Regions from separate parts of the Bradyrhizobium sp. HKCCYLRH3099 genome, predicted to be linked through region 2. Evidence: predicted binding sites of a transcription regulator. Region 2 holds the regulator's gene; each other region holds the start of a gene.
What was found. The regulator PhoB, encoded in region 2, activates phosphate uptake and scavenging genes when phosphate is short. The targets are predictions, from matches to a motif close to TGTCATNNANCTGTCAT.
Positions count from the first base shown of each region.

Region 1 (10,280 bases), on a different contig from region 2:
TGCTCGCGCATTTCGGCATTCGCGACTATCGCCGCGGATCGACCCGCATCACCGCCGACATCGCCGATGCGAGCGATGCGGCACGCCTGGATCTCGCGCTGGGCCGCCCCGTGCTCGTGGTCGACAGCACCGACATCGACGCCGACGGGACGCCGCTCGTCGTCAAGCGCTCACGCTTCGCCGCGGAGCGCGTGACCTTCGAGGTGGAGAGCTAGACGCGACGGTGGGTCTGCGGCTCAGTCGATCAGAGAGCCATCCGGATTGAAGAAGGGATGCGGTCCGTCGAACGCACCGATCGGCACCTGATGCGTCACGAGGATGCCGAAGCCTGCGCCTGGAAACCAAACGTGCAAGTGGAAGGCGGGCGGCTCGACCCGGAAGGATGGCGGTTGCAGCTCGGCGAGATCAAGCGCGACGGCGTGGTTCGGCGCGGGACAGATCATGCAGGGAATGCCGGCGAACCGGGTTAGCGTGGCACGATGCACGTGGCCGCAGCCGATCAACTGCAGCCGCGGGTGACGCGCAACGACCGCGGCGAGTTCGTCGGCATTGAGCAGGTTCTGCCGGTCCATGTGCCAGATGCCGGTGGCGAACGGCGGATGATGCAAAAACATCAGCGCCGGCTTGTCGGGACGCGCGGACAGCGTGTCGTCGAGCCAATCGAGCGTTGCCCTTTCGAGTTCGCCATGCGGATGACCGGGCACGCTGGAATCGAGCAGCAGCAGATCGAGCTCCGGCAGCTCGACATGCCGGTTGAGCGGACCGGGCCTGCCAGCACCGAAATGATCCGGGAATGCGGCTCGCATCAGTTCGCGTGAATCATGATTGCCGGGCACCGCGACGAAGGGAATCGTCAGCTCGGCCAGCAATCCCTTGAGATGCTCGTACTCGGCCGACGACGGCGTGTCGGCGAGATCGCCGGAGATCACGACGAGATCAGGCTTCGGCGCGAGCCGGTTGAGCTCCGCAATGCAATGCGCCAGCGCCTGCGCGGTATCGACGCGGCGATAAGCGAGCCGCCCGGGCGCCTTGATGTGCAGGTCGGAGATCTGGGCGATGGTGACGGGACGCGTGCTCATGCCGTTCGGCCTTCCTCTGGCAGCAGACGAATGGAGTTCGGCGCGATCGACAGTCCGACGCGCTCCCCTGCTCCGACCCTGATCGTGTTCGGCGCGTCCACCGTCAATGCGACGGATGCGGCATCGCGCACGACGATGCGCTGGCGGTCGCCGGCGAAGCGAACGCTATCAACCACGCCGGTCAGGCACGAGGCCGACACGTCGGCAATCCCGATCGTCTCCGGGCGAACCATCGCGACAGCCTTCGCTTGCGAACCACCTTCGGCAACAGGCTGGCGGCCTCCGGGCAGCACGAGATGGCCGTCCGCGATCGGTGCCTCGATGATGTTGGCCGCGCCGACGAACTCCGCGACGAAGCGGCTGGCGGGCTCGAAATAGATCTCGCGCGGCGTCCCGACCTGCGCGATCGCGCCCTTGCGCATCACGACGATGCGGTCCCCAAGCTCCATCGCCTCGGCCTGGTCGTGGGTCACATAGATCGCGGTAATGCCGAGGGTGCGCAGCAGGCTGTTGAGCTCGCCGCGCAGCCGCTCGCGCAAGGCGGCGTCGAGCGCCGTGAGCGGCTCGTCGAGCAGCAGTACGCTCGGCCTGACGGCAACGGCGCGCGCGAGCGCGACGCGCTGGCGTTGTCCGCCCGACAGCTGATCGATGCGGCGGTCTTCGAGACCGGCCAGATTGGTCAGCGCCACCAGCTCGGCGACGCGCGCGGCGCGTTGCGCCCGCGAGACGCCGCGAATCTTGAGCCCATAGCCGATGTTCTCTGCGACAGACATATTGGGAAACAGCGCATAGGATTGGAACACCATGCCGACATTGCGCTTCTCGATCGGCTGCCTGGTCTGGTCCTTGCCGTCGAACAGCACGCGGCCGCCGGCGTCGGGCGTCTCGAGACCGGCGACGATCCGCAGCAAGGTGGTCTTGCCGCAACCGGACGGGCCGAGCAGCACCAGCGTTTCGCTCTGCGCGATGTCGAGCGTGGCGCGCGCGAGCGCGTTGGTGCCGTCTGCGAATGTCTTGCCGCAATTCTCAACCTTCAGCGCCGCGCCGTGACGGGTCATCGTGCTCACCTTGCACCTCCCCTTTCGCCGATCCACTGCATGGCGACCAGGAGCGGAATGATCAGGACGAAGAAAATCAGAGTATAGGCCGAGGCCACCTCGAGGCGCATCGACGCATAGGCGTCGGCGAGGCCGACCGGCAAGGTCTTGGTCAGCGGCGTGTGCAACATCCAGGTCAGGTTGAATTCTCCGAGCGAGAGCGTGACGACCATGAGGCTGCCGGCCAGGATTCCCGGCGCGGCATTGGGAACGATGACGTCGACGAAGCGGCGCCACGGCGAGGCGCCGACGGAGGCGGCGCCTTCGTCGAGCGATTTGACGTCGATGGTGGCGAACACGGCCATCACCGAGCGCACCATGAATGGCATCGTGAAGACGACGTGGCCAGCGAGGATGAACAGCCACGAGCGGCGGAAGCTGCCGAAGCCGCCATAGGTCAAGAGCAGCGCCAGCGCGATCGCAAGCCCGGGAATAGCGAGCGGCAAGGTGATGATCTCCTCGACCATCCGCGCGAGCCGTCCACCGCGGACATACAGCGCGTAAGCGGCGGGAACGCCGACCACGAGCGTGACGGCGAGCGTGCCGAGCGCAATCATGATCGACGCCAGGATCGTGCCGGCATAGAGCTCCCAGACCTGCACGACCCATTGCAGCGTCACGCCGGACTGGATCCCGCGGAAGTAGTTGACGGTGACCCCGGCCGCGATCGAGAGGCCGGCGGGCACGGCCAGGAACGCCGCGACGAGCAGCGTGAACAGGAACTGAAGCGTGAAGAGGATTCGGCTGCGCACGCGACTAGCCCGCCGCCGCGACAGAGGTACCGGCGAAGCTGCGCGCCAGCGCCAGGATCAGCCACGTCATCACCCCCAGCCCGACCGACAACGCCGCCGAGGTCGCGAGATTTCCCGCCAGAGTGAATTCTGTGTAGATCAGCATCGGCAGCACGTCGATGCTAGTCGCAAGCGTGAACGCCGTGCCGAACGCGCCCATGGCGGTGGCAAACGCGATCGCGCCCGAGGCGACCAGGGCCGGAGCAAGCGCCGGTAGCACTACGTCGCGCAGCACCGCCCATGGGCTCGCGCCGAGCGAGCGAGCCGCCTCCTCCAGGCCGGGATCGAGCTTCTGTGCCGCGGCCATGATGGTGAGAATGACCCTCGGAATGGAAAAGTAGAGATAGCCGAGGAAAAGCCCATAGATCGAATAAGCGAACACGATCTTGTCGCCGAGCACGCGCGAGGAAACGTCGCCGATGAGACCCTGGCGGCCGGCGAGCAGGATGATCATGAATCCGATCACGACGCCGGGAAAGGCGAGCGGGAACGTCAGGACGGCAACCAGGACGGCGCGTCCCGGAAAGCGATGGCGCTGCAGGAACAGGCCGGCGATGGTGGCAACGATCAATGTCGCGACCGTGGTCGCCGCAGCCAGCAGCACCGTATTCAGAAGCGTCGCGCGGTAACGCGGCTCCATGATGATCGCGAGATATTCGACCAGTCCGCGCGGTCCTTCGGCGCCCGCGATGAGAAGCCGGGCCATCGGCAGAAGAAAGAAGGCCGCGGTCACGGCGGCCAGCGGCAACAAGCAGGTCCAGACGAAGGATTTGTGCGACATGAGATCGGGCATGCCCCGCCGGATTTCGGCCCGGCGGGGCACAACGCTCCTTATCGGACTTCGGACAGATAGCGGTCGACGAAGCCCTTCTGCGCGGTCTCCATGTCGCCCCAGTTCACGCTCTTGGCGCGAGCGTAGTCGCTGTCCGGCAGGAACTTGGCCTTGACGGCTTCGGGCAGTTCGATCGGACGCGCCGGACGCAAATACGCGTTGGTCCAGATCGCCTGGCCCTTGTCCGAGAGCAGGTAGTCGATGACCTTCTTCGCCTTGTCCTTGTCGGGCGCGTTCTTCACCAGACCAACGACGTAGGGAAACACGACCGAGCCTTCGCAGGGAATGACGAACTCGAAATTGCCCTTCTCGGTGTACTTCGCGCGGTACGCATTGAAGTCGTAGTCGAACAGGATCGGGATTTCGCCCGAGACCACACGGGCATAGGATGTCTGCTTCGGCACGATCGGGTCGTTCTTGCGCAGGTCCTTGAAGAAGCTCAACCCCGGATCGAAGTTCGAGGGCGAGCCGCCGAGCGCGAGATTGACGGCGACGGCGCCGACATAGCCGACGGCCGCCGAGCTCGGATCGAGATAGCCGACCATGCCCTTGTAGTCGGGCTTGAGCAGATCCTTCCAGCACGCCGGCACAGGCTTGCCGCCGAGCGCGTCCTTGTTGACGAACAGGCCGAGCGTGCCGGAATGGATCGTGGTCCAGTATCCGTCGGCGTCCTTCAGACCGGCCGGGACCTGGTCCCAATTGACAGGCTTGTAGGCCTCGAGCGCATCCTGCGCCTTCGCCTTCATGCCGAAGGTCACGCCGAAATAGCCGATGTCACCGACCGGATTGGCCTTCTCGGCGAGAATCTGCGCCAGCGCCTGGCCGGAGTTCTTGTTGTCGTGCGGAATGTCATAGCCGAGATCGGTCTTGATCGCCTTGAGCATCGAGGCCCAGTCGGCCCACTCCGGCGGGCAATTGTAGCAGATGACGTCGGCGGCCTTGGCCTGCTGCGGCGGCGCCAGAACGATCAGCGCGACGAGCGCAAGAACGAGGCGGGTGACCTTCATGTGAATGAAACTCCGTATGTCCGACCAGGCGGCCGGTTCCGGAGCCCCATTACGGCCGGCACATGAAAGATTTGCGACACCGCGCAGGGGACACACAGGCATCCGCGCAGCCTGATCGTTCGCCTACGAATGACCGCAACCTTCGGATGCCGCTCCCGTCACGCGACGGCGCGACGTCCGATGATGGCGAAGCGCAGCTTGCTCGAGATCCAGTCGATTGCAGCCACGGCCACAAGGATCATCAGGATCAGGAACGACACCTTCTGCCATTCCAGCACGCGGATCTGCTCCGCAAGCTGCAGGCCGATTCCGCCGGCGCCAACGATGCCTATGATGGTCGCCGAACGCGTGTTGGACTCGATGAAATACAGCATCTGGCCGGCGATCACCGGCAACACCTGCGGCAGCAGGCCAAACCGGACCTCGTGCAGCGCGCTGCCGCCGGCCGCGCGCACGCCCTCGACCTGCTTGCGGTCGGCGCTCTCCAAGGCTTCCGAGAACAGCTTGCCGAGCGCCCCGAAATCCGACACCGCGATCGCCAGCACACCGGCGAACGGGCCGAGGCCGACGACGTTGATCCAGACCAGCGCCCAGATCAGCGTGTCGACGCCGCGGATGGTATCGAACAGCCGCCGCACCGGAAAACGGAAGATGGCCGAAGGAATGATGTTCCTGGCGGCCAGCAGGCTGACGGGCAGCGCAAAGACCGCGGCGAGCGTCGTGCCGAGCACGGCGATCGACAATGTCTCGCCGAGCGCCTTGAGATAGACCGGCAACGAGGAGCCCGGATCGGGCGGCAGCATCAGGAGCGAAATCCAGCCGAGCTGACTCAGCCCGGCAAGCATCCGCGCCGGCGAGAATTGGAGATCGACCAGGCCGAAGATGAAGATCGCCAGCGCCAGGACCAGCATCGCCGGTGTCGCCAGCCGGGCCGACAGCGGCCGATCGAAGACATGCGGATAACGCTCCCGCATCTGCTGCGGGTCCTGCGCGTCCATCGTGCTCATGTCCGCGCCTCCGCGCCGAACAGCCGGCCGCGCAGCCAGCCGGTGGCGATATCGATGAGGAACACCGTCACGACGATCATGACGAGGATCGCGCTGACGTCCGAGTAGTAGAACTTGCGGATCGCGACCACGAGCTCCTGCCCGATGCCGCCGGCGCCGACGAAGCCCATCACCGAGGCCTCGCGGACATTGATCTCGAAGCGCAGCAGGCTGTAGCTGGAGAAGCCCGCGACGACCTGCGGCAGAACGGCGAAGCGCATGCAGGACAGCCAGCTCGCCCCCGTCGCGCGAACGCCTTCCACCGGCTTCATGTCGGCATTCTCGACCACTTCGGAGAACAGCTTGCCGAGCGCGCCGCTGGAGTGAACGGCGATGGCGAGCACGCCGGGGATCGGGCCAAGACCGAAGGCGATGACGAAGATCAGCGCGAACACGATGCCCGGCACGGTACGGGCGAATTCGAGCAGCCGCCGCACGGTGAAACGGACCCACGGCGCGGGCGAGGTGTTTTCCGCAGCCAGGAAGTTGAGACAGAACGCCACGACGATTCCGGCCATCGTGCCGACATAGCTGATCAGCAAGGTCTCGCCGAGCAGCTTGAGCCACTTCTTGAAGCCCCAGAACCACTCCGGGACATTGGTCCAGACGCGGTGACCGTCATCGAGCGTGAAGATGCGATCGAAGTAGCTGACGAAATTTCCGAAATACGTGTACAGCGTCCGCAGATTGACCTCGGCACCGACCGCGGCGACCAGCAGCGCGGCCAGGAAAGCGGCAGCGGACAGCGCGAGCCGCAGGCGCCGGCGCGCGACCGCCCGACGATAGGCGTCGTTCAGAGCCTCAAGCTGCTGGCTCGGCAGGATCGAAATGGCGGTCGCCATCTTATAGGGCTGCTCTCGTTCGAAAAGAGGTCACGTCTCATACAAAGGGAGCCGGGCCATGCCCGGCCCGGCTCCCGCGTGGTTAAGGATGTCGATCAGGACGCCTTCTTGCGCAGGCTGTCGACGAACTTGATCAGATCGATCGTGCCGTCCCAGTCCTTGGTCGTGGCCGGGTGGAAACCCTTCTTCTGGCCATCCGACAGGCGATCGAACGCCGCCTTGTCCTTGGTGGGGGCGTCGAAGAACGCCTTGGCGATCGCCGTTTTCAGCTCGGCCGGCAGATCGGAATTGTAGGCGTAGGGGCCGTTGATGATCGGCGCCGACTTGTGGATGATGCGGAAGTCGTCCTTCTTCATCGGCGAACCGTCGGCGTTCTTCAGCATGCCCTTGGTGAGCATCTGCGCCAGCGTCGAATCGTTGTCGCTGGTCCACTGGTTGGCGGCGACGTCGACGGTGCCCTGCGCGAGCGCGAGGATCGCGTTCTCGTGGCTGCCGGCGAAGACGACCTTGCTGAAATAGGTTTCAGCGTCGGTCACGCCCATCTTGTTGAGCTCGAAGCGCGGCACGTTGTTGCCCGAGGTCGAGTTCGGATCGACCAGGCCCAAATTCTTGCCCTTGAGGTCCTCGACTTTCTTGTACGGGCTGTTGGCCTTGACGAAGAACACCGAGTAATAGCCGGTGCTGCCGTCGGCGTTGATGTCGTTGGCGAAGGCGTCGATCTTGACGCCGGTCAGGCGCGCCCGCGCGAACGAGGCTGAGCCATAGCTCGCGATGTGGATGTTGCCGGCGCGCTGCCCCTCGATCACGGCCGCGTAGTCGTTGGCGATGCGGAGCGTCACCTTGGTGCCCAGCTCCTTGGAGAGATAGTTGACGAAGGGCGTCCAGCGCTCGGTGACGCCTGAGGCGTTCTCGGCAGGAATGACCGCGAAGGTCAGTTCCGGATACTTCGCCTTCCAATCCTCGGCCGAAGCGGAACCGGCAAAAGCCAGCGCGGCGACACCGGCCAGAACGATGCGACGATTGATCATGACATGCCCTCTTTTTGAACGAAGTAAACAGGCCTCGTCCCCCGCACCATGCGAGATCCGAGGTGACCAAAATCGGTTTGTCAGGCGACAGCGGCTTCGCTGAGCGCCGGAATGGCAGCGGCCGGGACCGGATGGACCTTGTCCATCACCTCATCCGCTTCGAGATCGTAGAGCTCGCGCGCGATCTGCGCGGTCAGCGCCGCGGGAACGTCGTCGAACACGATCCGTCCCGTCGCCATGCCGATCAGGCGATCGCAATAGCTGCGGGCGAGATCGAGCGAATGCAGGTTGCAGATCACCGTGATGCCGAAATGCTTGTTGATGCGCAGCAGGGCATCCATCACGATCTTGGTATTGCGGGGATCGAGCGAGGCGATCGGCTCATCCGCGAGAATGATGTCGGGGTTCTGGACGAGCGCACGCGCGATCGCGACGCGCTGCTGCTGTCCACCGGAGAGCTGATCGGCGCGTTGTGCCGCGAGGGACGCCATGTCGAACTGCTCCAGGGCCGACATGGCCACCGCCACGTCCTGCGCCGGCCATAGCTGCGCCAGGGAGCGCCAGGATGGGATCTCGGCCAGCCGCCCCATCAGCACGTTGGTCAGCACGTCGAGGCGGCCGACCAGGTTGAACTGCTGAAAGATCATCGCCGAACGCGCGCGCCACAGCCGCAGGTCGCGGCCGCGGAGCGCCGTCACATCGAGATCCTTGAACAGGATGCGCCCGTCACTCACCGGGCTCAGCCGGTTGATGGAGCGCAGTAGCGTCGACTTGCCAGCGCCGGAACGCCCGATGACACCGACGAACGAGCCGGGCGCAACCGAGAATGATGCATTATCGACCGCGGCTTTCGCGCCGAACCGGCACGTCAAACCATCCACCACCAGCATGGACTTCTCCAGACGCCTCGCTTTGACTCCACCGCTAGCGTCGGGATTCTACAGTTGTGTGACAGTGACGCTGCGGTGCGACACTCGTCCACATCCAAGGTCCGCCGCTGCGAACGTCATGGAGACGTCATGCATCTGTCATACAGCGCACCCTAGACAGAGCCGTGAAGACAGACAGGACGTGAGATGGCCGGCAAGTCCCTTTCGATCGACCCTACCGTTGATTCCTCCGCAAAACTCCAGGGCGCGACACTCGGCGCCTATTGCGAGGTCGGCGCGCGCACCATCCTCCTTGACGTGGCGATGGGCGACTATTCCTACGTGGTCAACGATGCGCAGATCACCTACACAACGATCGGAAAGTTCTGCTCGATCGCGGCGATGACCCGGATCAATCCGGGCAATCACCCGATGCACCGGGCGACGCAATCGCATTTCACCTATCGGGCCAGCGCCTATTTCCCCGGCGAGCCTGATGATGCCGAGTTCTTCGCCTGGCGGAAGGAACATCACGTCACCGTCGGTCACGATGTATGGATCGGACATGGTGCCGTCGTTCTCCCCGGCCGCAGCATCGGCACCGGCGCCGTCGTCGCAGCAGGCGCCATCGTCACCAAGGACGTGCCTGCGTATACGATCGTCGCCGGCAATCCCGCGCGCCCGATCAGGCGCCGTTTTCCGATTGAGATCGAGCAGCGCCTGATCAATCTCGCTTGGTGGAATTGGGATCACGAAGCGCTGCGCCGGGCGCTGCCGGATTTCCGCAAGCTGGAGATCACCGCGTTCCTGGACAAATACGAGGCCGCTCTCGACGGCGCCCGCGCGCTGCGGCAGAGTGCCGCCCATGACTGATCTCTCGATTTTCCACGGCCGATGCCTGATCGGGTCCGGCCTGGCCGATGCATCACTGATCGTCTCCGACGGCAAGATCGCCGCGATCGACGCGGGACGACCTGACGCGGGACTTGCGCTTGACGCCAGCGGGCTGACGGTGCTGCCCGGAATCGTCGACATCCATGGCGATGCTTTCGAGCGGCAGATGATGCCGCGCGCGGGTGTGGATTTCCCGATCGACGTGGCGCTGCTCGACAGTGATCGCCAGGCCATCAGCAACGGCATTACGACCGTGTTTCATGCTACCACCTGGTCGTGGGAGCCGGGCTTGCGCAGCGCCGGCAACGCGCGCCGCCTGCTGGAGCAGATCGAGGCGCTGCGGCCGCGGCTCGCGGCGGATACGCGCTTTCATCTGCGCCACGAGACGTACAATCTCGACGATGAGGACGAGATCCGGGGGCTGCTCGCGGCCCGGCGCATCGATCTGTTTGCCTTCAACGACCACATGGATTCGACCGTCGCGAGCCTGGACAAGCCGCATAAGCGCCAGCGCATGGTCGACCGCACCGGCCTGTCCGGCGATGAGTTCGATATCCTGGTGGCCCGCATCGCCTCGCGAGCCGACGCCGTGCCGGCGTCGATCGCCCGCCTGGCCGAGACCGCGCGCGCGGCCGGCGTGCGCATGCTGTCGCATGACGACGACAGCCCGGAGATGCGCAAGGCCTTCCGCAGCCAAGGCGTCACCATCGCCGAGTTTCCCGTCAACGAAATCACCGCGCGCGAGGCGGCTCACGGCGGCGACGCCATCGTGTTCGGCGCCCCCAACGTGGTGCG
Region 1 covers NZ_JBNPTW010000002.1:467,204-477,483, reverse strand. Annotated here, with positions in the region: gene phnF (phosphonate metabolism transcriptional regulator PhnF) at 1-215, shown strand, start outside; gene ACQR1Y_RS07580 (phosphodiesterase) at 237-1,079, opposite strand; gene ACQR1Y_RS07575 (ABC transporter ATP-binding protein) at 1,076-2,137, opposite strand; gene ACQR1Y_RS07570 (ABC transporter permease) at 2,143-2,928, opposite strand; gene ACQR1Y_RS07565 (ABC transporter permease) at 2,933-3,748, opposite strand; gene ACQR1Y_RS07560 (ABC transporter substrate-binding protein) at 3,799-4,806, opposite strand; gene phnE (phosphonate ABC transporter, permease protein PhnE) at 4,965-5,813, opposite strand; gene phnE (phosphonate ABC transporter, permease protein PhnE) at 5,810-6,694, opposite strand; gene phnD (phosphonate ABC transporter substrate-binding protein) at 6,790-7,722, opposite strand; gene phnC (phosphonate ABC transporter ATP-binding protein) at 7,803-8,612, opposite strand; gene ACQR1Y_RS07535 (chloramphenicol acetyltransferase) at 8,799-9,464, shown strand; gene ACQR1Y_RS07530 (alpha-D-ribose 1-methylphosphonate 5-triphosphate diphosphatase) at 9,457-10,280, shown strand, end outside.
Region 1: the regulator PhoB is predicted to act here: its motif matches at 8,738-8,754, upstream of phnC (phosphonate ABC transporter ATP-binding protein).

Region 2 (10,280 bases):
GTCGTCCCATTCCTCGACGAACTGGCCGGCGTCGAAATGCGGCCGACGATAGCATTTGTCGTGGATGCGCTGCGAGTAGAACATCTTCGGCCGGCCCTGGCGGTCGAGCTCGGGCAGCTTGCCGAAGGTGGTGATGTAGGTGACGACGCCGGTCATGACCTCCGCGATCGGCGGGCAGCCGGGCACCTTGATGATCGGCTTGTTGGTGATCACCTTGTCGATCGGCGTCGCCTGCGTCGGGTTAGGCTTGGCCGCCTGCACGCAGCCCCAGGAGGCGCAGGCCCCCCAGGCAATGATCGCCATCGCGTCCTCGGCCATCACCTTCAGCTTCTCGACGAACGGCTTGCCGCCGTCGATGCAGAACATGCCGCCTTCATTCAGCGGCGGATTGCCCTCGACGGCGAGAATGTACTGGCCCTTGTACTTGGCGCGCGTCTCTTCGAGGATCTCCTCGGCCTGCTGGCCGGCGGCCGCCATGATCGTGTCGTCATAGTCGAGCGAGATCATCGACAGCACGACGTCCTTCACGAGCGGATGCGCCGAGCGGATGAAGCTCTCGGAGCAGCAGGTGCATTCCAGACCGTGCATCCAGATGACAGGCGTGCGCGGCTTGGTCTCGAGCGCATTGGCGATGCGCGCCGACGCCAGCGGCCCGAGGCCGAGGCTCGTCGCGGTCAGGCTGCAGAACTTATGGAAGCTGCGCCGCGTGATGCCCTGGCGCCGGATCACGCTGTAAAAAGTTTCCGTCGTCGCGCCCATGAGTCCTCCCCCCGATATCGCGTTGGCGATCATCCGATCGCGATCTGGCGAGAGGGGACAGCAAGATGCGGGCCAGCATTAGTGCTGAATTTGAATCATAATGATTCCAGATGGTTGGGATGATGCCTGCTGATCAGCAAACAGGTCAGAGACTCGGATCGGCCGAATATCGGAAATCACGCGCTTTGCACCCGACAAGCTACTTTCCGCCCTCGCGAAGCGCGCTCAATGCGCGGTGCAGACCATGCAGGGATCGAACGACCGCACGACATGCTGGATGCTGACGGCGCGCGCGCCGGCCTCGCCGACCTCCGTTCCGACCAGCGCCTGTTCGAGCGGGCCTGCGATGCCGTCGGCATCGCGCGGCGAGAAGTTCCAGCTGGTCGGCGCGATGATCTGATAGCGCGCGATGCGGCCGGAGCGCACGGCGAGCCAATGCCCGAGACTGCCGCGCGCGGCTTCGACAAGGCCGACATAGTTGCCATCGGCCGCCTCGCCGCTGGTTTCGCAGAACGGCTCGCTGAGGCGCAGACTCTTGATCCAGCCTTCGATCGAGATTGCAAGCTGCGCCGTCTCGATCAGGCGTGCGATGACGCGATTGCGGACATTGCTGCCGCTCTCAGACAGCAATGCTGTGATCAGCTGCTGGCCGTGGACCGCTTGCCGCGCCAGCGCGCCGACCTCGACGGGATCTCCCGCAAGCCGCGGCGCCTTGCACCAGCTATAGGCGTCAGGCTTGTCGGCATCCGGCTCGGTGCGGCTCTCGGCCGGATCGCGCGACGTATCGCGCATCCAGGCGTGCGACACGTCCTCGGTGATCTGACCGGACGGCAGCGCTTCGATCTTTCCATCGGAGGTCCGAAGCCCGGCCCGAAAGCGCGCAGCATCAGCATCGTGATACGCGCCAAAACTCATCAGCAGACCGGGTCCCGGCCCCAGATGCGCGAGATCGAGCGCATCGGCCAGGCGAAGGAAGTGCGCGAAGTCGCCGCCGCGCCCGTCGCGCCACTGATCGAGTTCATCCGGCGTCGACAGCGCCAGCACGTGTTCGAGCTTGTCGGCAAACACAACGCGTTCGAGAAAGCCGCGAAACGACGCCGCGATCGCATTCAGCCGGATACGCTCGCCAAGCTCAATCGCACGCGTCGTGCCGCCCGGCTGGAACGCTAGGCTATGCGGCCATTTGCCTGCGATGACGCCCATGATCTCCAGCAGCCGCGCCCGCGCCGGCAGCGCCTCGCGGGCCGCGGATCCCTTGGTGGCAGTGAAGCGCTCGGCCGCTGCGCCGTGCCACGCGTGAGACGCGTAGGCGTCGCGGGCGAAGTCGGGCATGAAGAAGATGTAGAAGTGGGTGAGATGATCGGCGGCGTTCTCGGCCGCGTGCGCGATGTTGGTCGCGAGCACGCCATTCGGCGCTGGGACCACGCCCATCGCCTGACGCAATGCAGCCGCCGCCGCGATCGACTGCGACACCGAGCAGATGCCGCAGATGCGCGGCGCTATCACCAGGGCATCTAGCGGCGGCCGCCCTTCCAGGATCTGCTCGAAGCCGCGGTAGAGCGGCGCCGTCACTTCGGCGCGCGCGACGCGGCCGCTGTCGATATCCAGGCGGACTTCGAGATCGCCCTCGACGCGGTTGAACGGGCCGACCGTGATCCGCGTCATGAGCTGCGCTTATCGCCGGAGCGGCTCGGCGGCACCACGACGTGGTCGGCGGTCGCATTGACGCGCACACGGCGCGGCGTTGCCGATTTCGACAGCGCGGCCAGCGCGACGAACCAGGCCTTGGGCATGTCGGTCGGGAGCCCCACAGGGATGCCCGCGAGCTTCGCCGTCTGCAGATAGTTCTGCGTGCTCTCGAAACCCGGCGAGGTGCAGGCAATGCAGGCATAGCCGCCCTTGGTGCAGGAGCCACCGCCGTTCCAGGAGCGCTGGTTGCAGTCGCCGACGGCTTGCGTCGCGCGGCAGCCCAGATGCTCCATCAGGCAGCCGCGTTCCGACATCGTTTCCGCGCTCGCCTTGAACTCATAGAACTCGTTGCGCGAGCAGCCGTGATGCGCGAGGTGGTTGGCGATGAAGGTCGGGCGCCCGACGGCGTCGAGACCGCCCGCCGTGAGGTCGCCAGCGGTGAGCGCCAATAAGCTTTCCATCACCCAGCCGGGATGCGGTGCGCAGCCCGCGACATTGATGACCGGCAGCCCGCGCTTCGAGCGGAAGCCGGAGCCGAGCGCACCGCCGGCATCGCTGCCCTCGAACTGCAGCCCGACGGCGTCGGTCGGATTGCTCCCGGCCGCGGGAATGCCGCCATAGGCCGCACAGCTTCCAACCGCGACGACGTAGTCGGCAAGCGGGGCGAGATCGAGCAGCCAGTGATAGATCGAGCGGTTGGTGCCGGCGAGCATGTTGAAGCGACCGCTGAGATGCGGTCCGCGCGCGACCGAGCCTTCGAGCACCAGCAGATCGAGCCGCTCGCGGCCGTCACGGATCGCGTCGAGCAGCTCGACGACCTCGTCGCCGGTCTCCTCGCTGACAGAAGGGTGCCAGATCAGGTCGATGCCGGATTGGCGCAGCTCGTCGAACCAGCCGGAGGCGCCGCTTTCCAGGATCGACATCGTGCAGCCGCCGCAGCTCGCGCCCTGCAGCCACAGCATCCTGGTCATTCCCTCCGCGCCGGCCATCGTGAGGTCCTGCCCTCAGCACAGCTTCATGCTGTCGTGTTTGGTATCTCCCCGGGGTTTAGCGTCCCCGCACGAAGGGTGGCAAGCGCCGCGTCGGCCTCGGAACCGCGCGGGCGGCGGTTGAAGAATACGGCGCCGGCCCAGATCAGTCCGAACAGGACGACCGCGACGATCCCCAGGTCGGCGATTCCGTCACCGAGCGCGCTCGCAACATCGGCCCACGTTCCGGTCAGGCCGAACAGCGGCGCCAGCAGCGTGGCGGCCTCGACGCCGCCGATCACCAGCGCGATCATCACCGACAGCCCGGTGATCACCAGATTGTAGCGTCGCTTGCGGGCGGGATCCGTCAGCGCCCAGCGGTAGGCGCCGACCATCAGCATGCCGTCGGCGGTGTCGACGGTCGCCATCGCCGCGGCGAACAGCGCCGGGAATACCAGGATATGCACCAGGCTCTCGCCGCGGGCCGCTTCGGTCGCCGACAGGCTCAAAAGACCGATCTCGCTGGCGGTGTCGAAGCCAAGGCCGAACAGGAAGCCGAGCGGGAACATATGCCAGGCGCGCGACACGACCCGCAGCACGGGCCGCAGCAGACGAATCAGGAGGCCGTTGCCGGGGCTCGCGCTGTCCGTCTCGGGCCGGGGCGAGCGGCGCCAGAGGTTCACGAACAGGACGAGGTTCGCCAACGCGATCAGCAGCAGGAAGCCGGCCGACACCGAGGTGCCGATGGCGCCGCCGATCGCGCGGATCGCACTGTCCTCCCGCAACAGATCCGCGCCGGCGACCAGGCTCACGACGATGGTGGCGATCACGACGACGCTCGAATGGCCGAGCGCGAAGTAAAGACCCGCGGCGCGCGGCGCATCGCCGTCCTGCACCAGCTTGCGGACCACATTGTCGATCGCCGCAATATGATCGGCATCGACGGCGTGGCGGAGGCCGAGCAGCCAGGCCAGCAGCGCGGTGCCGACGATGGCCGGGCGGTCGGCGTAGAGCGCGAACGCCCAGGCCCAGGCGAGCGCATTGGCGAGCACAAGGCCGGCCAGCAGCATCGCATTGCGACGCCCGACCGGCCGCAGCCAGGCTGGAACGAAACGCGCGGAGCGAGGATGATCAATTGGCAAAATCGTCATACTCGGACAAGAGAGCAAGACCTGCGCCAAAAGGCAAGGCTCGCACTGCCGCGCCCAAATCACTTGCAAATCAACCCTCGTCGCCCGTGCGGCTGAGGTTCCCAGCATTGCTTTGGCAATCCGCTATCCGGTCACGCACAAACATTGACCAGCCGGTGTCCAACTCTCTTCCCTTCCTGTCCCTCCCCTCACCGCGCGGATGCGCTCTGCGCGGCGATCTCGCGCCGCACGGCCGCCTCAAACTGGCTGGCGGACGCGGCGAACATCAGCCGCGTCTCCTCGTGGAACGCCGAGAAGATCCCGACCACCACCGGCTCGCCGCCGATCTCGGCCAGGATCGGCGAGCCAGAATAGCCGAAATTGGCAAGGCAATGCACGGTAAGGAGACGGGCGTCCCTGGTCATGCTTGCGCTGCAATTGCGCTGGCCGGTCGGCGAATAGCGCCGCTCCTGGCCATAGCCGATCTCGGAGATCGTACCTGCCTTGGTCGCAGCCGCGAGGTCATCCCGGCTCACGGACTTCACCGCCACCGGCTTCGAGGGCAGCGCATCCTTCAGGATGATCAGCGCCCAGTCGGCTGGCGAGCGGTCCAGCGACCATTTGTCGTGCTGGGTCGGAATGAACTCAGGCGCCACGATCAGCTTGTCGGCGACCGACGAGGCCGCGGGAGTGCCTCTGTTCATGCCAGCGAGGAAATGGACGTTGCCGGGGCTGACCTGCGCGACGCCGTTGAAGACACAATGCGCCGCCGTGAGCACCACGCGCGGCGCCACCAGCGTGCCGGTGCACGAACCTCCCGTGCTGTATTGCGCCACGGTCACGACACCGATCGAGGAGGCCGGCCAGGAGGTGGGATCGACGACGTCGCCGAAGTGGCGGTCGAGACCGAGCAACTGCTCCGCGCGCGGATTGGCAATCCCGGCATCGACCGATTCCGGCTTCGGCCGCCACGCGGCAATGGTGGCCTCGGCCTGGCGCCGCTGCGCTTCGCTGAGCTTCACTCTCTGAATCTCGCGGCCGGCCGACCTGACGCCGTTGCGGCCGGCCATCACGAGCCAGGCATAACCCTGGATGACGTCCCGGGTCATGACCTCGCCGTCGAGCATCATCAGGCCTAGCATGTATTGCGACTGGGCAAAGCCCTGCGCGGCGGCGCGATTGAACCAGCGGGCGGCTTCGCCGTGATCGCGGGCGGCGCCTTCACCGTTGAAATAGGCGATGCCGAGATAATGCTGGGCGACGGCGAGCCCTTGATCGGCGGCCTTGCGGTACCAGACCAGCGCCTCCGCCTGGTTGCGCGGGGCGCCCAGGCCGAAGGCCTGCATGAATCCGACATTGAACTGCGCGCGCGCGTCGCCCTTGGCGGCGAGCGGCTGGAGCCGGCGTAACGCCGCCGCCGGCTGTCCATTCGAAGCCGCAGCGACGGCGTCCTCGAGCTCGGCGGCCGCGGCATTGCCGGCAGCCACAAGCAACAAGGCTAACAAGATAGCGAACGTCCTGATCATTGTGTCTGCCGAGGTCCGACCATGATGATGGGAACTCGATCACACAGGATCAAGACGGCAACGGCGTGACCGCGCGATCAGGCCTGCTCGCCCGTCACGCCTGCTCCGACTTGGCGAAGCGGTCGTCCAGCGCATAGCCGGCGCCACGCACGGTGCGGATCGGATCCTGCTCGCGGCCGGGATTGAGCAGCTTGCGCAGGCGGCCGATGTGCACGTCCACCGTGCGCTCATCGATATAGATGTCGCGGCCCCAGACGCTGTCGAGCAACTGCTCGCGGCTGAACACGCGGCCGGGATGCTCGAGGAAGAATTCGAGCAGGCGGTATTCGGTCGGGCCGAGATCGATCGGCCGGCCCGAACGCGCGACGCGGCGCTTCTCGCGGTCGAGCTCGATGTCGCCATAGGACAAGACGGTCGCCAGCCGCTCCGGGCTCGCGCGCCGCAGCAGGCCCTTCACGCGCGCCAGCAGCTCCGGCACCGAGAACGGCTTGACGATGTAGTCGTCGGCGCCGGTCGCAAGCCCCCGCACACGCTCGCTCTCCTCGCCGCGCGCGGTGAGCATGATGATCGGCAGCTGCTTGGTCTCGGACCGCGCCCGCAGCCGCCGGCACAGCTCGATGCCGGACAGGCCCGGCAGCATCCAGTCGAGCACGACCAGATCGGGCACGCGCTCCTTGAGCCGCGTGTCGGCCTCGTCGCCGCGCGCGACGGTCTCGACCTCGTAGCCTTCGGCCTCGAGGTTGTAGCGCAGCAGCGTCGTCAGCGCCTCCTCGTCCTCAACCACCAGAATTCGCGCACCCATGTCGAAATCGTCTTTCTCAGTTACCGGGGATCGTGGTCGCGAAGCTGGTCATGTCGCCTTTCGGGCGCTTGTCCATGATCTGCTGGCCCTCGATCATATAGAACACCGTCTCGGCGATGTTGGTGGCGTGGTCGCCCATCCGCTCGATGTTCTTGGCGCAGAACATCAAATGGATGCAAAACGAGATGTTGCGCGGGTCTTCCATCATGTAGGTCAGGAGCTCGCGGAACAGCGAGGTGCAGATCGCATCGACCTCCTCGTCGCCCTTCCACACCGTCATCGCCGCCGGCAGGTCATGCGCCGCATAGGCGTCCAGCACCGTCTTGACCTGCGACTGCACCAGGTCGGTCATGTGCTCGAGGCCGCGGATCAGCTTCAGCGGATGGAAGTCGCTCTCCAGCGCGGCGACGCGCTTGCCGATGTTCTTGGCGAGGTCGCCGATGCGCTCCAGATCGGTGGCGACGCGCATCGCGCCGACGATCTCGCGCAAATCCACCGCCATCGGCTGGCGGCGGGCGATCGTCAGCACCGCGCGCTCCTCGATGATGCGCTGCAGCTTGTCGACCTCGGCGTCGGCGGCGACCACCTTCTGGCCGAGCGCCACGTCGCGCCGCACCAGCGCGTCGACGGAATCGACGATCAGCCGCTCGGCGAGGCCGCCCATCTCCGACACCAGCCGGGTCAGGTCCTGCAGATCGCTGTCGAACGCCTTGGCGGTATGTTCACTGGCCATGTTGATCTCCTGAAGAATGCTGTCGGCGTCAGCCGAACCGGCCGGTGATGTAGTCCTGGGTCCGCCGATCGCTCGGCGAGGTGAAGATCTTGCTGGTCTCGTCGAACTCGATCAGTTCGCCGAGATACATGAAGGCGGTCTTGTCGGAGACGCGCGCCGCCTGCTGCATGTTATGGGTGACGATCGCGATCGTATAGTTCTCCGCGAGCTCCTGGATCAGCTCCTCGACCTTGGCGGTCGAGATCGGGTCGAGCGCCGAGCATGGCTCGTCGAACAGGATCACCTCGGGCCGGACGGCGACCGTGCGCGCGATGCACAGGCGCTGCTGCTGGCCGCCGGACAGCGACAGGCCGGAGGCGTTGAGCTTGTCCTTGACCTCGTTCCACAGCGCGCCGCCGCGCAGCGCCTTCTCGACGCGGTCGTCCATCTCGGACTTCGAGATCTTCTCATAGAGCCGGATGCCGAAGGCGATGTTCTCGTAGATCGTCATCGGGAACGGCGTCGGCTTCTGGAACACCATGCCGACCCGCGCGCGCAGCAGATTGAGATCGAGCTTGGGATCGAGGATGTTGGTGTTGTCCAGCATCAGCTGGCCGGTGGCGCGCTGGCCCGGATAGAGATCGTACATCCGGTTGAAGATGCGCAGCAGGGTGGACTTGCCGCAGCCGGACGGGCCGATGAACGCCGTGACGCGGTTGGTGCCCAGCGTCAGGTTGATGTTCTTCAGCGCGTGATGATCGCCGTAATAGAAGTTCAGGTTGCGCGCGGTCACCTTGGCCGGCGCCTCGGGGAGCGGCTGGCCGTGAAGGGTGTGAGCGGGCTGACTGACGGAGACGGACAGTTCGGTCATTTCGTTTTCCTCTCGGCGCCGAGAATGCGTGCACCGACGTTCAAAGCGAGCACGGCCAGAGTGATGAGAAGGGCTCCGCTCCAGGCCAACTGCTTCCAATAGGCATACGGGCTCTGCACGAAGTTGTTGATGGTGACAGGCAGGTTCGCCATCGTCTTGGAGAGGTTGAGGCTCCAGAACTGGTTCGACAGCGCGGTGAACAGGAGCGGCGCGGTTTCGCCGGCGACGCGGGCGGTCGCCAGCAGCACGCCGGTGATGAGGCCGGAGCGCGCCGCGCGGTAGGCGATGCGGCGGATCACCAGCGAGCGCGGCAGGCCGAGCGCCGAGGCTGCCTCGCGCAGCGGGTTGGGCACCAGCAGCAGCATGTCCTCGGTGGTGCGCAGCACGACGGGGATCACGATGACGGCCAGCGCCAGCGCACCGGCGATGGCCGAGAAGCCGCCCATCGGCACCACGACGGCGCCATAGATGAACAGGCCGATGATGATCGACGGCGCCGACAGCAGGATGTCGTTGATGAAGCGGATCACCGAGGTCAGGCGGTCGTTGCGGCCGTATTCGGCGAGGTAGGTGCCAGCGAACAGGCCGAGCGGCGCGCCGATGCCGACGCCGATCACGGTCATCATGATCGAGCCGACGATGGCGTTGCGCAGGCCGCCTTCGCTGGCGCCCGGCGGCGGCGTGTCGGCGGTGAAGACCTGCAGGCTGAGGCCGGCGAGGCCGTTATAGAACAGCGTGAACAGGATCAGCGCCAGCCAGGTGACGCCGAACGCCGCGGCGGCGATGCACAGGCCGCGGACGACGAGGTCGCGGCGCCGGCGGCGCGCATAGATCGGGTTGATGGGATTGACCGGCGTATCGACGGTGGACATCTCGACGCTCGTCATGGGTTACTTTCCAGCCTTGGCTTCGAGCCGCGCCAGCATCAGCCGGGCGCTCGCCAGCACGAAGAAGGTGAGGACGAACAGGAGCAGGCCGAGCAGGATCAGGCTCGACTGGTGCAGACCGTCGCTCTCCTGGAATTCGGAGGCGATCGCGGCCGAGATCGTCGTGCCCGGCGCGAAGATCGAGGACGAGATCCGGAACGAGTTGCCGATGATGAAAGTCACCGCCATGGTCTCGCCGAGCGCACGGCCCAGCGCCAGCATGACGCCGCCGATGACGCCGACCCTTGTGTAGGGGATGACGACGCTGCGCACGACCTCCCAGGTGGTGCAACCGACGCCGTAGGCGGCTTCCTTGAGCACCGGCGGGACCGTCTTGAAGACGTCGACCGAGATCGAGGTGATGAAGGGCAGCACCATGATCGCCAGGATCAGCGAGGCGTTGAACAGGCTGAGATAGGACGGCGGACCTGCGAAGATGTCCTGCAGCACCGGGATGTTGGCGCAGAGGCCGATCATGAACGGCTGGAACGTGGTGGCCAGGAACGGGCCCAGCACGAAGAAGCCCCACATGCCGTAGATGATCGAGGGGATGCCGGCGAGCAGCTCGATGGCGAGGCCAATGGGACGGCGCAGCCATTGCGGGCAGAGCTCGGTCAGAAAGATCGCGATGCCCAGGCCCACGGGAATGGCGATCAGCATCGCGATGAACGACGTCACCAGCGTGCCGTAGATCGGGCCGAGCGCACCGAGCACCGGCGGATCGGCCGAAGGCGCCCAGCGCTTGGTGAAGAGGAACTGGAAGCCATACTCCTTCATCGCCGGCCAGGCGCCGATGACGAGGGAGATGATGATGCCGCCGAGGATCAGCAGCACCGAGATCGCCGACAGGCGAGTGATCCAGTAGAAGGTGACATCGCCGAGCTTGAACGCGCTCAG
Region 2 covers NZ_JBNPTW010000017.1:4,559-14,838, reverse strand. Annotated here, with positions in the region: gene ACQR1Y_RS26375 (hydrogenase small subunit) at 1-759, opposite strand, end outside; gene ACQR1Y_RS26370 (nickel-dependent hydrogenase large subunit) at 985-2,424, opposite strand; gene ACQR1Y_RS26365 (HupU protein) at 2,421-3,437, opposite strand; gene ACQR1Y_RS26360 (HoxN/HupN/NixA family nickel/cobalt transporter) at 3,464-4,486, opposite strand; gene ACQR1Y_RS26355 (trypsin-like serine protease) at 4,756-6,072, opposite strand; gene phoB (phosphate regulon transcriptional regulator PhoB) at 6,167-6,874, opposite strand; gene phoU (phosphate signaling complex protein PhoU) at 6,891-7,607, opposite strand; gene pstB (phosphate ABC transporter ATP-binding protein PstB) at 7,636-8,457, opposite strand; gene pstA (phosphate ABC transporter permease PstA) at 8,454-9,344, opposite strand; gene pstC (phosphate ABC transporter permease subunit PstC) at 9,348-10,280, opposite strand, start outside.

Region 3 (10,280 bases), on a different contig from region 2:
GATCCTGCCGGGATCGAAGGCGACCATCGCCGACCTCGCCGCTCTGCGCGAGACGGGTTGGGACATCGATCTATCAGCGCATTTGCGGCGCGGCGGCCGCCTGCTCGGCATCTGCGGTGGCTACCAGATGCTCGGGCGGACCATCAGTGATCCCGACGGACGCGAAGGCGCGCCCGGATCGATCGCGGGGCTCGGCCTGCTCGATGTCGACACCACCCTGACCGATGACAAGGCATTGCGCGACGTCAGCGGCAGGCTGACGACGGAGCAGATCCCGTTCCGCGGCTACGAGATGCATATCGGCCGCACCGAGGGGCCGGCCGCCCGGCATCCTTTCCTCACCTTCGCCGACGGCCGCAGCGATGGTGCGGTCGCGCGCGGCGGCCAGATCGCCGGCTGCTATGTGCACGGCCTGTTCGCCGATGATGGGTTGCGCGCGCATTGGCTGCGCGGACTCGGCGCCATGACCAACGGTCTGACCTATGACAGCGATGTCGAGGCGACGCTGGATGCCCTGGCCGAACACCTCGAGCGCCACGTCGACGTCAGCCGCATTCTCGCGCTCGCGACCGAGCCGTGGCGCCGAGACTCGCCTACAGCACCTTGACGAGGAAGATGACGGCGACGAACAGCGCCTGGATCAGGCAAGCCATCCGGTAGAGGCGCAATGCGCGCCGGATATCGGACGCGTTCAGATTGGCGCGTCCGTCGCCCATCCAGGCATCGGTCACCAGATGTCCATGATAGGTGCGCGGCCCAGCCAGGCGCAGGCCCAAGGCTCCGGCCATCGCGGCCTCCGGCCAGCCGGCATTCGGCGACCGGTGTCGCGAGGCATCGCGCGCGACCGCATGCAGCGCCGACGACGAGGATGCTCCGGGAATCAGGCGAGCGGCCGCTGCGATCCACACCGCTGACAGGCGCGAGGCCGGCAGGTTGATCAGATCATCCAGCCGCGCTGCCGCCCAGCCGAACGCGCGGTGACGATCGGACAGATGGCCGATCATGCTGTCGGCGGTGTTGATCGCCTTGTAGATCAGGATCCCGGGCAGCCCGCCCATGAACAGCCAGAACAACGGCGCGACGACGCCATCGGAGAAATTCTCCGCCAGGCTCTCGATCGCGGCGCGCGAGACGCCCGCCTCATCCAGCCGTTCCGGATCACGCCCGACGATCATCGCCACCGCGCGGCGGCCGCCCTCGAGCCCGCCGGTCTCCAACCCCTCCGCGACAGCGGCAACGTGCGTGTCGAGGCTGCGCTGCGCCAGCAGGCTGCTGGCCAATATACCGAGGACGATCGTTGCGCCGATGTTGCCGAGAAGCGCGGTCATGAGCCAGGTGGCGGCGAGACCGATGGCGGCCATCACGGCCACGAGCAGGGCCACGAGCCCGACGCCGGACGCCCGACGCACGGCAAAGCTGTCGCCGTCCCCGTTCCAGTGGCGGTCGGCCCATGCTATCAGCGCGCCCATCCACATCACGGGATGGCCGACGCGCTGCACCAGGATCTGGGGATAACCGGCGGCCGCCTCGATGAGCAGCGCCGTAAGCGCGAGAGAGACGAACATCGATCTCCGCTGAAGGACAGATATGGACCAGAGAGCGACTAGCACGCGTTTCGAGGCGCCGGAAGCGATCGTTCACGGCGGCGATCTCGATGCGGTCAGCCGCCGCTACCCCGATGCGCCGCGTCCGTGGATCGATCTGTCGACCGGCATCAACCCGATCCCCTACTCTGTGCCCGAACTTTCCGCCGCAAGCTGGTCGCGCCTGCCGGGCAAGGACGAGGAACGCGCGCTGCGCGCGGCGGCCGCGGCGCGCTACGGCGTCCCGCAGTCCGAGATGATCGCGGCCGCGCCGGGCACGCAGGCCCTGCTGCAGATCCTGCCGCGGCTGCGCCCGCGCTCGACCGTCGCCGTGCTCGCGCCAACCTATGAGGAGCACGCGCGATGCTGGCGCCGCTGCGGTCATCGGGTCGACCTCGTCGATGACATCGCGGCACTCGCCGATGCCGACGTGGCGGTCGTGGTCAATCCCAACAATCCGACCGGCCGTCTGTATCAGCGCGATGCGCTCGTCCGACTGGCGTCGACCTTGCGCCGACATGACGGCCTGCTGATCGTCGACGAAGCCTTCATCGACCTTTATCCCGCTGACGCAAGCCTCACCGCCGATCTGCCGCCAGCCACGATCGTGTTGCGTTCGTTCGGCAAGGTCTATGGCCTTGGCGGTGTGCGCCTCGGTTTCGCGCTCGGCTCCGACGACGTGATCCAGCATATTCGCGACGACCTCGGACCGTGGGCGGTCTCGGGGCCCGCGCTCGCCATCGGAACGGCCGCACTGTCCGACGACGCCTGGCTGCAACAGACCCGCGCGCGGCTGGCCAAGGATTGCGCGCGCCTCGACGCGCTTCTGTCCAAAGCCGGCTGTAGCGCGATCGGCGGCACGCCACTGTTCCGGCTCGTCGCCGCGGATGATGCGCCTGATATCGCCGAGCGGCTTGCGCGCCGTGGCATCCACGTCCGGCGCTTCCCGGCGCATCCGAACTGGCTGCGCTTCGGCCTGCCCTGCGACGAAGCCCAGTGGCAGCGGCTCGAACAGGCGCTTAAGCGCTAGCCGAGCACGCAGGCTGCGAGCAGCAGCGTTTCCGTCACTTCGATGCTGGCGCCGTGGCAGTCGCCGGTGATGCCGCCGAGCCGCCATTGCCAATAAAACGCGATCGCCGGGATCAATGCGATGGCCAAGAGCGTCGGCGGCGCTCCGGCGAGTGCGGCGACCGCGAGCACGCCGCCCCAGATCACGATGACATTCCAGCCGACGCCGTTCGTAACGCTCGCGCCCATCCCTGGCTTCAACGACAGCAGCGTCTTGGTGCAGACCAGCGTCCCCAGGCGCGCCCAGGCCGGAACGAGCAGGAGCGCCCAGGCCGTCGGCCCGGTCGCCAATTCGGCGATCAGCACCAGCTTCGCGGCGATCTGCAGCGCGATCGCAACGACGGCGAAGCTGCCGGCATGGGGATCGCCGAGCACCGCGACGAAGCGCTCGGGCTTGCCATGCGATGCGCCGAACGCATCAGCGACATCGCCGAGCCCGTCGAGATGCAGCGCGCCGGTGATCCAGATCCAGGCCACGAGGACGGCGAGAGCGACGATCCAGGGATCGGCGCTCTGAAAGACCCGAGCGAGAATCGCGAGACAGGCGCCGATCACGAGGCCGACGGCTGGAAACCACAGCGACGCTCGCGCGAGATCATCGGGCCGAGAGTCGGCCACGCGTGGTGTCGGCAGACGCGTCAGAAACTGCAGGGCGATCCAGAATTCACGCAAGCTCATGGCTGGATGATCTCGACGATTTCGGCCCATGGCGCGCCATTCGCGCCCTGCCCGGCTTCCAGGGTGAGACGGGTGCCAGGATGAATGCGCAGGCTCCACAGTTGGTGCAAGGGCCATCCGAGCAGGTGCGCCAGCGCGGCGCGGATCGCCCCGCCATGCGTGACGACGAGGACCGGCGCAGGTTCGGGCGTCGCGAGAATGCGGTCGACCGCGCGCGACACCCGCGCTTGCAGATCGGCCCAGCTCTCCCCATCCGGTGCCGCCACCATCGGGTCAGCATAGAAGGCCTCGAGCAATGCAGCCTCTTCCGGTGCGCTCATAATGTCGCTGCGCTTGCGTCCATCCCATTGCCCGAAATCGAGCTCGCTCCAATCCGGATCGACGTGCAGCGCGCAGCCGGTCCGTCGGGCATAATCCTCAGCCGCAGCACGCGCGCGCACCAACGGCGAGCTCACGACGCGGCTCCATTCCCCGCTTTGGGTCTGCCGCCGGAATTGATCCCAGCCCGCCTCGCTCAGCGGCGGATCGGTGCGGCCATCAAGATGGCCGTCTCGCCCCGTGGTCCCGTGCCGCAGCAGATCGATCCGCATCAGGCGTCGCGACCGGACACGGCGGCCTCCGCGAACGTGGCCATGCCGTTGTGGAGCGCGCAGGCGAGCCGGATGATCGGCAGCGCCGTGGCAGCACCCGAGGCTTCGCCGAGCCTGAGATCGAGGTCGATCAGCGGGCGGGCGCCGAGCGCGTCGAGGACGACCGCGTGGCCGCGCTCCGCGGAGCGATGCGAGAACAGCAGCCAGGGCCGGCACGACGGATTGAGTCTGACCGCTGCGAGCGCCGCGACCGAGACGATGAAGCCGTCAACCAGCACCGGCCAGCGCCGCTGCGCGGCCGCGATCATCGCGCCGGCCATCGCGATGATTTCGAGGCCCCCGACGGCGGCCAGGACATCGGCCACGGCCGCATTCGGCATCGAGCCATGCCGCGCCAGGGCTGCGGAAATCACCGCGGCTTTCCTGGCTCGCCCGTCAGCATCGAGCCCCGTGCCGCTGCCGACGATGTCGTGCGGCGCGCAGGACAGCAGCGCTGCTGCAATCGCTGCGGCCGATGTCGTATTGCCGATGCCCATCTCGCCGAAGATCACGAGATCGGGCGCGTGGTCGGCCTGCCGAGCGACGGCCCGCCGTCCGGCCTCGCAGGCGAAGGCGACCTCCTCCGGCGTCAGCGCCTGCTCCGCGCTGAAGTCACGAGTGCCGCGCCGTGGCTTGTCGACGGAAACCCCACGCACCGCGTCGACGGCGAGCGTTCCGACATCGACCACCTCCAGCGGACAGCCCAAACTGCGCGCCAGCACCGAGATCGCCGCGCCCCCGCCGGCGAAGTTGTGCAGCATCTGCACCGTCACTTCCGGCGGATAGGCCGAGACCCCCTGGGCGGCGATGCCATGGTCCCCGGCAAAAAGCACCACCGGAACCCGCTCCGCCGCCGGACGCTCGGAGGCCTGCAGCGCCGCCAACTCGACCGCGACCTCCTCCAGCCGCCCGAGCGCGCCGAGCGGCTTGGTCAGTTGCGCCTGGCGCGCCAGGGCTGCCTCGCGATGCGAGTGGGAGGGCGCTGGGCATTCGGCGCTGATCCAGTCGGGGAGCAAGATGGGTCCTTTCGGCGTTCCTGGTCGCGGACGATTGCCACCGGCGCAGCGCCAAGACAAGCGTGCCGGCAGCTTCTGCGGAACCAGCAGCCGGACGACCGCCTCCCTCCGGGCGGCTTTGCGCTGTCATCCAACTGTCATCGAACCATCCGACAGGTTTCTGCCCCACCCAGCCGAAAGATGCCCATGGATTATTTCCGCCGCTTCACCTTCCTGTTCGCCGCGCCTGTGTTCGAGACCGACGACCTCGCCGGCGTCCGCTTCAACCAGATCATCGAGGAGATCCAGCGCTCGGGCTTCGAGGTCGTCCGCGCCCGCAAGCTGGAGGACGCCGAGATCGCGGTGCAGACCGATGCGGCGATCGGCTGCATGGTGGTGGACTGGGGCAAGAAGGGGCTGGAGGGCAAGACTGCGTCGCTGATCAACCTGATGCGGCGGCGAGGCCTGGACTTCCCGATCATCCTTTTGATTCGCCGCAAGCGCTTCGAGGATCTCCCGGTCGAGGTGCTCGACTTCATCGACGGCTACGTCTTCCTCTCGGAGGAGACGCCGGCGTTCATCGCCAAGAATCTGATCAGCCGGCTCAAGCAATATGCCGAGACCTTGAAGACGCCGTTCTTCGGCACGCTGGTCGACTATGCCGAGGAAGGCAACCAGCTCTGGACCTGCCCCGGGCATAATGGCGGCGTGTTCTACAGCCGCAGCCCGATCGGGCGGATCTTCGTCGAGCATCTCGGCGAAGCGGTGTTCCGTGACGACCTCGACAATTCCGTGCTCGACCTCGGCGACCTCCTCACCCATGAGGGACCGGCGCTGCGGGCGCAGAAGGAGGCGGCGCAGATCTTTGGCGCCGAGAAGACCTATTTCGTCCTCAACGGCACCTCGACCTCCAACAAGGTCGTGCTCGGCGCGCTGGTCACCGACGGCGATCTCGTGCTGTTCGACCGCAACAACCACAAGGCCGCCCACCACGGCGCGCTGCTGATCGCGGGAGGCGTGCCGGTCTACGTCCCGACCGTCCGCAACGCCTGGGGCCTGATCGGGCCGATGCGCTGGGACCTGCTCGACGAGGAGCATCTGCGGCAGCAGATCCGCAACAATCCGCTCGTCAAGGACCCCGACGCCTGGCGCAAGGAGCGGCCGTTCCGGGTCGCCGTGGTCGAACAGTGCACCTATGACGGCACCATCCACAGCGCCGAGATGATCCTCAAGCGCATCGGGCACCTCTGCGAGTACATCATGTTCGACGAGGCCTGGGCCGGCTTCATGAAGTTCCACCCGCTCTATGCCGGCCGCTTCGCGATGGGCCTGTCCGAGCTGGGCCCCGATGCGCCCGGCATCATCGCCACGCAGTCGACCCACAAGCAGCTCGCGAGCTTCTCGCAGGCCTCGCAGATCCACATCAAGGACCGCCACATCAAGGGCCAGCGCCGTCGCGTCGAGCATCGCCGCTTCAACGAAAGCTTCATGCAGCACGCCTCGACCTCGCCGTTCTATCCGCTGTTCGCCTCGCTCGACGTCGGCGCGCAGATGATGAAGGGCCGCTCCGGCGAGGTGCTGTGGGACGACACGATCCGGCTCGGCATCGAATTGCGCAAGAAGATCAGGGCGATGCGGCGGGAATTCGAGGAGAAGGAGAAGGATCCGGCGCGGCGCTGGTTCTTCGAGCCGTTCGTCCCCGACCGTGTCTCGATCCCCGATGCCGCGAGCCCCGGCGGCCGCCACGACGTCGCCTGGGAGGCGATCTCGACCGACCAGCTCGCGACCGACGCCGCGCTCTGGCAGCTCGCACCCGGCGAGGCCTGGCACGGCTTTCCGGATCTCGCGCCCGGCTTCGCCATGACCGACCCGAACAAGCTGACCCTGCTGACCCCCGGCTTCGACCGCGCCACCGGCGGTTATGCCGAGCACGGCATCCCCGCCCCCGTGGTGGCGCAATATCTGCGCGAGAACCGGATCGTCGCCGAGAAGAACGACCTCAACTCGCTGCTCTTCCTGCTGACGCCGGGGGTCGAGGCGAGCAAGGCCGGCACGCTCATCAGCGGTCTCGTCGCCTTCAAGCGGCTGCACGACGACAACGTGCTGCTCGAGGACGCCATCCCCGAGTTCACCCGCAAGCGCTTTCAGCGCTACGGCAAGACCCGGCTGCGCGACCTCTGCGGCGAGATGCACCGCTTCTACCGCGAGGCGGAGGTGAGCGCGCTGCAGGCCAGGCAGTTCCAGCCGCAGCATCTGCCGGAGATCGCGATGTCGCCGCGCGAGGCGGCCCGCGCCCTGATGCGCAACGAGGTCGACTACCTGCCGATCGAGGAGATCACCGAGCGCATCGCCACGACGCCGTTCGTGGTCTACCCGCCGGGCATCGCGACCATCGTCCCGGGCGAGCGGCTGTCGGAGCGCGCCAAGCCGATGATCGATTACCTCAAGATGTTCGAGCGCGCCTTCAACACCTTCCCCGGTTTCGACGTCGAGATTCAGGGATTGTACAAGGAGATCGACGAATCTGGCCGGATCAGGCTCTACACCTATGTCTGCGCAGAGTAATTCGCCCATGGACGACACCACCTCCGTGCTCGAGACCGAACCGCCGGTGCTGGTCCGGCCGTCACGCGACGAGGACGTCGAGGCCATGCTTGCGATCTACCGGCGCCACGTCCGCCGAGGCATCGAGGACAGTGCGGCCGGCACCGGCGCGCCGGAGCCCGACGATCTCAAGCAGCGGCGCAAGAATTTGCGCAGTCAGCGCCTGCCGCATCTGGTGGCGACGTTCCGCGCCGAGGTCGTCGGCTATGCCTATGTGGTGCAGTTCAGGAAGCGGCCCGCCTATCGTTTCGCGGTCAAGCATTCGATCTACGTCCATCACGAGCATCTCGGCCGCGGCGTCGGCCGGCTGCTGATGCAGGCGCTGATCGATGCCTGCGCGGCCGCGGGCTATCGGCAGATGATCGGCTATATCGACGCCGACAATGCCCCTTCGCTCGGCATCCACGAGCGGTTCGGCTTTGCCCGGGTCGGCCTGCTGCCCGGCGTCGCCTTCCGCTACGGCCGATGGTCGGACACCGTGATGGTCCAGCGCTCCCTCGGCCCGGGCGCGACCGAGGCGCCCGCGGCCCTCGGCCGCTGAAGCTCGCCATCAGGACGGAAAATCCGCCGCCTTCACTTCCATGCGGTCGGCGTGCAGCGACCAGTCGCGCAGGTTCTGCGTCTTGCAGAACTCCTGTTTGGCGATTTCTGCCGCCTCGCCTTCGCTCTCCGCCTCAACCTCCAGCGTGCTCTGGCAGATTTCGCACTGGCGGCCGTTCTCGCCCAGCACGTCCTTCATGAAATGGATGACATAGCGCGACATGCAACCTCCCTGCATCCTGAAGCAGTGCTCGAAGGTGATGTTACCGCGCTTGGGCGCTCGCTGTTGACCGATATCAAGCAGCCGACGCAAATAATTGATGCGGCTGACGGAACCGGCTCAGGCGCCGGCCGAGGGCAGGCTCGCGGCGGCGATGGCGACAAACCTGGAGACCGCGCGCCGCACGCGGCCAGGAGCAGACTTCAGGATCGCGTTCAGCCGGCGCATTGGACCTGTTTCCCTTCGGCGCCGAGCGAAAGATCAGGCTTAAGCTCATGGCGCTCCTGGAAAAATGAGGGCCGGCCGGCCGGCTGTCGAGACGGCGGCGGAAATAGCAATGTCCGCTTCGCCGCAGCCGTTCCGGAGAGAAGATTCATTGCTGCGCCGCGGCCTGCGACGCATGAAATCTTCTCCGCCTCTTCCGCCCCTCTCGCCTACTCCGGCGTCACTCCGAACGCCTCGCGGAACCTTGCGCTGTAGCGCGGCCACGCCTCCGGGTTGATCAGCCGCGGCGGGCGGCTGCCATCGAGCGCGGCGAGCAGCTGCTCGGCGGCGATCCGCCCCATGTTCTGCCGCGCCTCGCGGGTGACGCCGGCGGTGTGCGGGCTCGCCAGCACGTTGTCGAGCTGCAGCAGCGGATGGTCCGGCGGCGGCGGCTCCTTGGACCAGACGTCGAGCCCGGCCCCGGCGATGCGCTGTTCGGTCAAGGCCGCGAGCAGCGCGTCCTCGTCATGGATGAAGCCGCGGGCCGTGGTGACGAAATAGGCGCTCGGCTGCATCAGCGCGAACTCGGCTGCGCCGATCATGCCGCGGCTCTCCCGGGTCAGCGGGCAGTTGATCGAGACGAAGTCCGAGCGCCGCATCAGCTCGTGCAGCTCCACCTTCTCCGCCCCGCGCGCGGCGATCTCCTCGGCCGAGAGGTACGGATCGTAGGCCAGCACCGTCATGCCGAGCAGGCCGCCGCACAGCTCGGCCACCCGCCGGCCGACATTGCCGAGGCCGACGATGCCCACCGTGCGGCCCTGCACCTCGTTGCCGATCAGGTCGTTGCGGTTGACGTCGCGCTCGCGCCGCAGCCTGCGGTCGGACTGGATGATGCGCTTTGACAGGGTCAGCATCATGCCGAGCGTGTGCTCGGCGACCGAGTGCGCATTGCCGCCGGACTGGTTCACCACCAGCACGCCGGCCGCCGTGCAGGCCTCGACATCGACCGGATCGTAGCCGGCGCCATTGCTCGACACGATCAGCAGGTTCGGGGCACGGCGCAGCAGATCGGCATCGACGTGGAAACGCGCGGCGAGCTCGTCGCGGGCGGCGCCGATCTGGTAGGCATGCGCCGCAGCGAGGATCGGCGCCGTCTCGGCCTCGGCGCTGTCGTTCTCCAGCCGGTCGAGGCGGACGTCGGGACGCGCGGCGAGCAGCTCGCTGAAGATCGGGTGCGCGAGATATTTGACGTAGAAGACGCGCTTCGAATTCGCGGCCATGGACAGGCGACCTCCTGGTTGTTGCTCTTGATTGCGGCCTCGAACGGCGGATGCCTGACCGGCCGGCGCGGCATGTTGACAATCGTCCGCGCCGCGTCAAGCTCGGGCCGACGCCGCGCAAGCCCGGCGCATGGGAGGACGAACCATGGCGGCCGATGCCGGCGCGGCACGATCAGCATCCGCTCCGAACTGGCACGAGATCGTGCTGACCGCGCTCAAGCGCAACGAGGTCAGCCTCGTCCCCTATGTTCCCGACCGCGTCCTCACGCCGCTGATCCAGGGCCTGCACGACGACTCCTCTTTCACGACCTTCGCCACCGCGCGCGAAGAGGAAGCGGTCGGCATTCTCGCCGGGGCCTGGATGGGCGGACGGCGCGGCGCGCTCTTGATGCAGACCTCCGGCTTCGCGACCCTGCCGAACGCGCTCGCCTCGCTGGTCGTGCCCTGCCAGATCCCGCTGATCATGATCGTCTCCGAGC
Region 3 covers NZ_JBNPTW010000013.1:57,659-67,938, forward strand. Annotated here, with positions in the region: gene ACQR1Y_RS22855 (cobyric acid synthase) at 1-607, shown strand, start outside; gene cbiB (adenosylcobinamide-phosphate synthase CbiB) at 594-1,565, opposite strand; gene cobD (threonine-phosphate decarboxylase CobD) at 1,588-2,613, shown strand; gene cobS (adenosylcobinamide-GDP ribazoletransferase) at 2,610-3,329, opposite strand; gene ACQR1Y_RS22875 (histidine phosphatase family protein) at 3,326-3,919, opposite strand; gene cobT (nicotinate-nucleotide--dimethylbenzimidazole phosphoribosyltransferase) at 3,919-4,974, opposite strand; gene ACQR1Y_RS22885 (Orn/Lys/Arg decarboxylase N-terminal domain-containing protein) at 5,161-7,518, shown strand; gene ACQR1Y_RS22890 (GNAT family N-acetyltransferase) at 7,526-8,098, shown strand; gene ACQR1Y_RS22895 (hypothetical protein) at 8,108-8,320, opposite strand; gene ACQR1Y_RS22900 (hydroxyacid dehydrogenase) at 8,752-9,801, opposite strand; gene ACQR1Y_RS22905 (thiamine pyrophosphate-binding protein) at 9,947-10,280, shown strand, end outside.
Region 3: the regulator PhoB is predicted to act here: its motif matches at 5,099-5,115, upstream of ACQR1Y_RS22885 (Orn/Lys/Arg decarboxylase N-terminal domain-containing protein).